2 regions of the Rhodococcus parequi genome follow, and region 1 is predicted to be linked to the other one. Evidence: riboswitches for the same ligand, from Rfam matches in the RefSeq annotation. Region 1 holds a riboswitch; the other holds the start of a gene.

Region 1 (4,283 bases):
CGGCGGGTGGCCGATCCGATCCTGCCGCTGCACATGCTCACCCGGCGGGTACTGGTCGCGAGCAGCCTGGTGTCGCTGTCGGTGGGCGCGATCCTGATGGGCCTGACGTCGTACGTGCCGACATTCGTGCAGGGCGTTCTCGGCACCGGCGCCCTCGTCGCGGGCTTCGCACTCGCGGTCCTGACGATCGGCTGGCCCATCGCCGCGTCTCAGGCGGGACGGCTGTATCTGCGCGTCGGGTTCCGGACGACCGCGCTGATCGGCAGTGCCCTCGTGCTAGCCGGGTCGGCGCTGCTCCTGCTGCTCGCGGACGGCTCCCCGGTGTGGCAGGTGGGCGCGACGTGCTTCGTCATCGGCTCCGGCATGGGCCTGATCGCGACGCCGACGCTCATCGCGGCGCAGTCCAGCGTCGACTGGTCCGAGCGCGGCGTGGTCACCTCCACCAACATGTTCGCCCGCTCGATCGGCAGCGCTGTCGGTGTCGCGGTGTTCGGCGCGCTCGTCAATTCCCGCGTCGGCGACTCCGCCGACCCCGATCCGACGGACCTCTCGGGCGCCATCCACCTGGTGTTCGTCGGCATCCTCGGGATCGCGGTGCTGCTGACGGTGTCGTCGGCTCTGATGCCGCGCGCCGAGAAGGCCCTCGCCGACTGACCGCGTCGCGCGACCGCGAGATCACCGCGCCGACGTGTGGCCGAATCCCGTTATCGGATGGCTTCTTCGGGAGAACCACGCCGCGCAGGCGGTGGATAGGTTGAGGCATTCCCCTTGCCGCGCCTATCAGATGGAGCACCACTTCCATGCCCGTGATCGAATCGACGAACATCGATACCCGCCTCCGAATCGGGAACCGCCACTCGAGCCTCCCTGCCTCCGCACGATCCGCACAGGACGTGGACCGCGAGTTCGGTGATCTCGTCGATGCCCTGACCCGACGCGGTTTCCTCACCGGTGCGGCCGGCCTCGGCGCTCTGGGCGCGCTGTCGGCGTGCTCGAACGGACCGGAGAGCAGCCCGACGTCCGACGCGTCGGTCGAGATCGTCGTGGGCGACGACCGATACCGGCTGCCGCGCGACCCCCAGCGTGTCGTCGTGCTCGAGGCGCGAGCCGCGCTCGACTTCGCCCTGCTCGCCGAGTATCCGATCGTCGCCACCAACTGGGACGACCAGTCGCAGCTCATGCAGAGGGTTCCCGCCGGGACGGAGCGCCTCGGCGGCACCAACAAGAACCGAACGCCGAAGCGATCCTCAGCTACGAACCGGATCTGTTGGTCGTGGGTCAGGGCTGGTGGGACTACTACCGGGAGCGCGGACTCCTGGGGACCGACATCGCGCCTGTTCTCGTCGTCGACCAAGGGACTCCCGGATCGGCGTGGAAGCGATCGATGACCGAGCAGTTGACGGCACTCGATCGACGCGACGTCGCCGACCGTGTGGTTGCTCGCTACAACGCCGAACTGGCGCAGGCGCGTGCCTCGATGGCCGGACTTCTCGACGGGAAGACCATCGCGATCGCGGGTGCGGACAAGGGACAGCTCTGGCTGCAGAACGACACGTTCGCGGTGTCGGTGGCGCGTGACCTCGGATTGAACGTGCTCACCGATCCCGCGCACGCCTCCGCGGACAACAGGGGAATCACCTTCTACGCGCTCGAACAACTCGACATCTTCGAGCAGGCGGATTTCGTCCTGTTGCAGAATCCCGACGCCGCCGAGGCCCAGTCCCCGACGTGGAAAAGGGTGCGCGCGGTCCGGGACGGTCATGTCGGGCAGCTGCGGTACGACCTCAACAGCGGTCTCGCACTGACCGCGATGGCGCTCGCCGCCGACATCGCGGAGCAGGTCCAGGTCATGCGCTGACGGCCCCGGACGGTTACGCACCGTCGTCCGCGCCCTCGACCGCGGAACAGCACGAAACCGACAAGGCCGACCATTGCCCGGGCAACGGTCGTCTATTCTTCACGATGTCGTCACGGTGTTCGGGAAGTCCGGTAGAAGCCGGCGCGGTACTCGCCACTGTGGGCAGGTACGTCGACTACTAGGGGTTCGACCCCAGCCACTGGATGTGAATACATCCGGGAAGGCGTAGTCGGCGGTCATCCCTGCCGAGCCAGGAGACCGGCCGTGACGCATAACTGCACGTTTTCCACGAGTCATGGAAGGCGGGTCGCTTTGCGTACCCCTATCTCTCGCCGAGTCATCTCCGCGGCGGCGGTGTCGATCGCCGCCGCCCTCACCCTCACCGCCTGCGGCGGGTCGTCGAACGACGACGCCGACACCGCGGCGATCTCCCTGCAGAACTGCGGCCGCACCGTCACCCTCGACGGTCCGGCCGAGCGGGCCGTCACTCTCAACCAGGGCGCCACCGAGTCGGCATTGTCGATCGGCGCCGAGGGGCAGATGGTCGGCACCGCATACCTCGACGACGCCGTCGCGCCGCAGTGGCAGGCCGCGTACGCGCAGGTTCCGGCACTGGACGAGAAGGACTACCCGAGCCGCGAGGCGCTGCTCGAGACCCGGCCGGACCTGGTGCTGGCGTCGTACTCGAGCGCGTTCGACGACAAGGCCGTCGGCTCGCACGAGTCGTTCGACGAGGTGGGCATCGCCACCTACGTCTCACCGTTCGGCTGCAAGGACAAGTCGAAGCGCCCGCCGGTCGCGTGGGAGTCGATCGCCACCGAGATCACCGACTACGGCACGCTGTTCGGACGTGAATCCGACGCCGACACCGTGGTCACGCAGATGCGCGAGACCCTGGCTGGCATCGAGTCCGCCGCGCCCGCGAAGGGCAAGACGATCTTCTGGTACGACAGCGGCACCGACACCCCGTACATCGGCGGCAACGCCGGCGGGCCGCAGCTGATCATCGACGCGGTCGGCGGCACCAACGTCTTCGCGAAGTCCGACGGCGCCTGGCTGGACGGGAGCTGGGAGACGGTGCTGGCCGCGAACCCGGACGTGATCGTGCTGGCCGACGCGTCGTGGGACACCGCCGAGGAGAAGAAGAACTATCTCCGGGGCGATCCCGCGCTCAAGGACCTGACGGCGGTGCGTGACGACGCGTTCGTCGTGGTGCCGTTCTCGGCGAGCACCCCCGGCCCGCGCCTGATCGAGGGCGCGTCACTGGTCAGCGAGCAGCTGGGCGGCGGCCGGGCATGAGCGTGCGCACCCGGGTTCCCGCCCGGGTAGCCGCGACGACCGCCACCGGTTGGTCGGCGGCGCTGGCCGCGCTGCTCGTGGTGAGCTGCGCGGCCGGTGTCGCGATCGGTGCCGCCGACCTGTCGATCGGCACCGTCGTCGAATCCATCGCCGGACGCCTCGGCATCGGGCCGGGCACCGACCTGCTGACCACGCACATCGTCGTCGACCTGCGGTTGCCGAGAGTCCTCGCGGCAGCGCTGGTCGGTGCCGGGCTGGCCCTGTGCGGGGCCGTGCTGCAGTCGCTGACCGGCAACGCGCTGGCCGACCCGTACCTGCTGGGCATGTCCGGCGGCGCCTCGCTCGGCGCGGTCCTCGCGCTCACGGCCGGCGTCGGTACCGTCGGCTTCCTGGGGATGGGCGCGGTCTCGGTGGCCGCGTTCGTCGCCGCGCTGGGGAGCCTGCTGCTGGTGTTCCTCATCTCGACGTCCCGGTCCGGTGCACTCCTGCCCGGACGGCTCGTGCTCGCCGGCATCGCGGTGGGGCAGTTCGCGGCGGCCGTGACCTCGGCGCTGGTGCTGCTCGGGGACCGCGACGCCGCGCACCGGGTGCTGCAGTGGACGCTCGGCTCGGTCGCGGGGGTGCGCTGGTCCGGGCTCGTCACCATCACCGTGGTCGTGGCGGTCACCACCGTCGTGATGCTGGCGCACGCGCGGGTGCTGGATTCGTTCGCGTTCGGCGAGCGCGCCGCCGCGAGCCTGGGCACCGACGTCGAACGCTCCCGCTGGGTGCTCTACGGCGTGGCCTCGCTGTGCACCGCCGCGCTGGTCGCGCAGGCCGGCGTGATCGGATTCGTCGGGCTCGTGGTCCCCCATGCCGCCCGAATGCTGGTCGGCCCGTTGCACGCCCGCCTGCTGCCCGTCGTCGCACTCGTCGGCGCGGTGCTGCTGGTGTGGGCCGACATCGTGGCCCGCACCGTGCTGCCGGGACGCGAACTACCGATCAGCATCGTCACTGCGGTCGTCGGGGTGCCGGTGTTCGTCCTGTTGCTGCGACGCCGAGGGGCCCGCTCATGAGCCACCATTCCCCCGAGATCCGCGCCGAGGCCGTCACGTGGTCGGTGGACGGCACCACGATCCTCGACGCC
Region 2 (4,283 bases), 130 kb from region 1:
GACCCGTCCGGATTCCGCGACGGACGCGCGATGGCGCCGTAGGAATCGTTTCCCAATCACGCAGTCTCGGAACGGAAGAAGGATCGAATGACACGATCGTCACTTGTTCGGTGCGGCAGGGTGTTCACAGCGTTGGCCGCCGCGACGGTCCTGGTGGCCGGATGCGCAGGCGAGGGTTCGACCTCGGCGACCGACGCCTCCGATGTCACGACGGGCCTGGTCGGCGAGCAGTCCGACGGGGGCGACCCGGTCTCCGGCGGCACGCTGTCGTACGCGACGTACAACGCGGTGAGCAGCCTGGATCCGGCCGACCGGCAGGACGGCGGCGCGACCGGCGGCACCGAGATGGCGGCCATCTACGACGTCCTCGTGCGCTACGACACCGCGTCCAAGGAGTACCAGCCGCACCTGGCACAGTCGCTGACGCCCAACGGGGACAACACCGTCTGGACCCTGAAGCTGCGCGACGGGGTGGCGTTCACCGACGGCACCGTGCTCGACGCGGCGGCGGTGCAATGGAGCATCGACCACTACCTCGAGAAGAAGGGCACCCACACGCAGGTGTGGAAGGTGACGGTCGACAAGGTCGAGTCGCCCGACCCGTCGACGGTCGTGTTCACCCTGAAGCAGCCGTGGAACGAGTTCCCGATCATGTTCACGACCGGGCCGGGCATGATCGTGGCGCCCTCGTCGATGGCGAAGGGCACCTTCACCCCGATCGGCGCCGGACCGTTCACGGTCGAGAAGTTCGCCTCCCAGAACGAACTGGTGCTGGCCGCCAATCCGGGCTACTGGGACGGCAAGCCGAACCTGGACAAGTTGCGGTTCCCGGCCATCGTCGGCGAGCAGGCCAAGCTCGACGCGTTGCACAGCGGCGGCATCCAGGCCGCGTACCTGCGTGCTGCGGACACCGTGCACGACGCACTCGAGGCCGGGGACGTCGGCTACGTCTACACCGCCAGCATGGGTGGTGTGCAGGTACTGAACCAGCGCGAGGGACGCGCGGCGTCGGATCCGCGGGTGCGTGAGGCGATCGTCAAGGCACTGAACCCCGAAACGTTCAACGAGCGCGGCGAGGGCGGCTTCGGCATGCCGGGCACCGACATGTTCCAGTCCTGGTCGCAGTGGCACGGAGACGTGTCCGGCTCCACGTTCGACCCGGACACCGCGAAGAAGGTCCTGGCCGAGGCCAAGGCCGACGGCTACGACGGCAAGCTCACCTACGCGGGCCTCAACGAACCGGGCGCGCAACGCCGGGCACTCGCGATCCAGTCGATGCTGCAGGCGGTCGGGTTCACCGTCGACATCGTCTACAACAGCGGCATCAACGACCTGGTCAAGATGATGTACGCCAAGCACGATTTCGATCTGGGCGAGTCGGCGTTCAACGTCCTCGACGAGTCGCCTTTCATGCGGATGTACGGCAACCTGGCGAGCACGTCGGCCTCCAATGTCCTGGGCTACCAGAACCCCGAGATGGACGCCCTCCTCGGCAAGCTGCAGTCCGCGTCGAGCGACGACGCCCGCCGTCAGGTCCTCGAGGACATCCAGACACTCGTGAACGAGACCAACCCGATGATGGTCCTCGGCGCCGGTAAGTACTTCATCCCGTGGAGCAAGAACGCGCACGGCATCACGCCCAGCGCCGACGGCGTGCTGCTGTTCGGAAACGCCTGGCTCACTCCGGATTCGGCGTCGTAGCACCAACCGCACATTCCGCTACTCGATCCTCGATCGGGCGGACTCCACCACGGGGTCCGCCCGATCGTCGTTTCCGAGGGCCTATGCTGGACGGTGCAGCTGGTTCGCCGGGTGCGGTCGTGAGGAGCCCCGAAGACCGCCGCCGGCGTCGAAGCATCCGTGGTCGTCAGACCGGCGGATGTGAGAGGGAACCCGGTGGAAATCCGGGACTGTCCCGCAGCGGTGAGTGGGAACGACCGCCGTCATGAGCACTGGACCGACAGGTCCGGGAAGCGACGGCCAGTAGGTTTCGCCGGGTCGATTCCCGGCCGAGCGCCCGCGAGTCCGAAGACCTGCCGACTGTGTCGGGCACGCCGTGCCCGACGGTCCACCGCCTCGTGGAAAAGGCGAGATGGGCGATGCTCGGCACTTCGTGCTGCCCGCTGGCGGGTGCACCCAGGGCTCGCTTACGTTCTCGTCTGCCGGCGGTGACCATCCACGCTGTGAGCAACTGGAGAACGACGTGACATTCGCTTTCACCGCAACCGTGCTGGGCTCCCCGCGCATCGGGCCCCGCCGCGAGCTGAAGAGGGCCGTCGAGGCCTATTGGGCGGGGAACCTCGACGCCGCCGCACTCGAGGCGGTCGGCAAGGATCTGCGCCGACAGGCCTGGGCCGAACTGACCTCGGCCGGGATCGACTCCGTCCCGGTGGGCACCTTCTCGTACTACGACCAGATGCTCGACACCGCCGTCATGTTGGGCGCGCTGCCCGAGCGGGTCGCGGGGATCGACGACGAACTGGACCGCTACTTCGCGGCCGCGCGCGGCACCGACACCGTGCCGCCGCTCGAGATGACGAAGTGGTTCGACACCAACTACCACTACCTGGTCCCCGAGATCACCGCCGCGACCAGTTTCGTGCTGAACGCGGCCAAGGTGCTCGGGGAGGTCGCCGAGGCCCGCGCCCTCGGTGTTCCGGCCCGCCCGGTGGTCATCGGACCGGTCACCTTCCTACTGCTGTCGAAGTTCGACGACGGCTCCGCGCTAGATCGCCTGGACGAGATCGTGCCGCTGTACGCGGATCTGCTGAGCCGCCTCGCGGACGCGGGCGCCGAGTGGGTGCAGATCGACGAGCCGGCGCTGGTGGCGGACCGGACCGACGCCGAGCTGGCCGCGACGCGGTCGGTGTACGACCGCCTCGCCGCGCTCGACCACCGTCCCGCGATCCTCGTCGCGTCGTACTTCGGTGACCTCGGTGCGGCGCTGCCGGTGCTCACCTCGACCGGCATCGAGGGCATCGCCGTCGACCTCGTCGCCGGCTCCCTCGACGCGGTGATCGCGACGCCGGATATCGAACGCAAGCACCTTGTCGCCGGCGTCGTCGACGGACGCAACGTCTGGCGCAACGGGCTGGACGGGTCACTCGCCACACTCGAAACCCTGCGTGAGCGTGCGGGTTCGGTGGCGGTGTCCACGTCGTGTTCACTGCTGCACGTGCCTTACACGCTCGACGGCGAGGACGCGTTGGACGGCGCCCTGCGGTCGTGGCTGGCATTCGGTTCCGAGAAGATCGGCGAAGTCGCCACTCTCGCGACCGGCCTACGTTCGGGACGCGACGCGATCGCCGCCGAACTGTCCGAGGCGCGTGCGGCGGCCGCCACCCGCGCCGCCGATCCGCGACTGCACGACGACGCGATCCGCGATCGCCTCGCCGCCCTGACGGATGCCGACCGCACCCGTATCGCGGCGGCGGACCGTCGTGCCGTCCAGGCGAGTGAGCTGCCGCTGCCGCAGTTGCCGACCACCACGATCGGCTCGTACCCGCAGACCACCGCGATCCGGGTGGCCCGCGCGGCGCTGCGCACGGGCGAGATCGATCAGGCCGAGTACGTCCGCCGCATGCGGGCCGAGGTGGCCGACGTGATTGCGCTGCAGGAGAAGCTGGGCCTGGACGTCCTGGTCCACGGCGAACCCGAACGCAACGACATGGTGCAGTACTTCGCCGAGCAGCTCGACGGCTTCTTCGCCACCGCGAACGGCTGGGTGCAGTCGTACGGCAGCCGCTGCGTCCGGCCGCCGATCCTGTTCGGCGACGTGCGCCGCCCCGAGCCGATGACCGTCGAATGGTTCACGTACGCACAGTCACTCACCGACAAACCCGTCAAAGGCATGCTCACCGGCCCGGTGACGATCCTGGCGTGGTCGTTCGTGCGCGACGACCAGCCGCTCGCCGAGTCCGCCGACCAGATCGCCCTCGCGATCCGTGACGAGACGATCGATCTGGAGGCGTCCGGCGCGAAGGTCGTCCAGGTGGACGAGCCCGCGCTGCGCGAGTTGCTGCCGTTGCGCGCCGCCGACCAGCCGGCCTACCTGGACTGGGCCGTCGGAGCCTTCCGGCTGTCGACGGCGGGCATCGCCGACACGACCGCGATCCACACGCACCTCTGCTACTCCGAGTTCGGTGAGGTGATCGGGGCCATCGCGGGCCTCGATGCCGACGTGACGTCGATCGAGGCGGCCCGCTCGCACATGGAGGTGCTCGACGATCTCAACGCGGTCGGCTTCGACCTGGGCGTCGGGCCGGGTGTCTACGACATCCACT

The links. A riboswitch is a leader RNA that binds a small molecule or an ion and turns the genes downstream of it on or off. The one in region 1 is predicted to bind cobalamin.
Region 2: linked by a shared signal. The riboswitch ahead of metE (5-methyltetrahydropteroyltriglutamate--homocysteine S-methyltransferase) and the one ahead of ABEU20_RS13250 (ABC transporter substrate-binding protein) in region 1 are both predicted to bind cobalamin.

What each region holds. Positions count from the first base shown of each region.
Region 1 covers NZ_JBDLNV010000004.1:329,249-333,531, forward strand. Annotated here, with positions in the region: gene ABEU20_RS13235 (MDR family MFS transporter) at 1-654, shown strand, start outside; partial or broken gene ABEU20_RS13240 (ABC transporter substrate-binding protein) at 801-962, shown strand; gene ABEU20_RS13245 (ABC transporter substrate-binding protein) at 989-1,858, shown strand; cobalamin riboswitch at 1,927-2,139, shown strand; gene ABEU20_RS13250 (ABC transporter substrate-binding protein) at 2,171-3,157, shown strand; gene ABEU20_RS13255 (FecCD family ABC transporter permease) at 3,154-4,212, shown strand; gene ABEU20_RS13260 (ABC transporter ATP-binding protein) at 4,209-4,283, shown strand, end outside.
Region 2 covers NZ_JBDLNV010000004.1:197,630-201,912, forward strand. Annotated here, with positions in the region: gene ABEU20_RS12675 (DUF7064 domain-containing protein) at 1-42, shown strand, start outside; gene ABEU20_RS12680 (ABC transporter substrate-binding protein) at 88-1,701, shown strand; cobalamin riboswitch at 1,862-2,039, shown strand; gene metE (5-methyltetrahydropteroyltriglutamate--homocysteine S-methyltransferase) at 2,204-4,283, shown strand, end outside.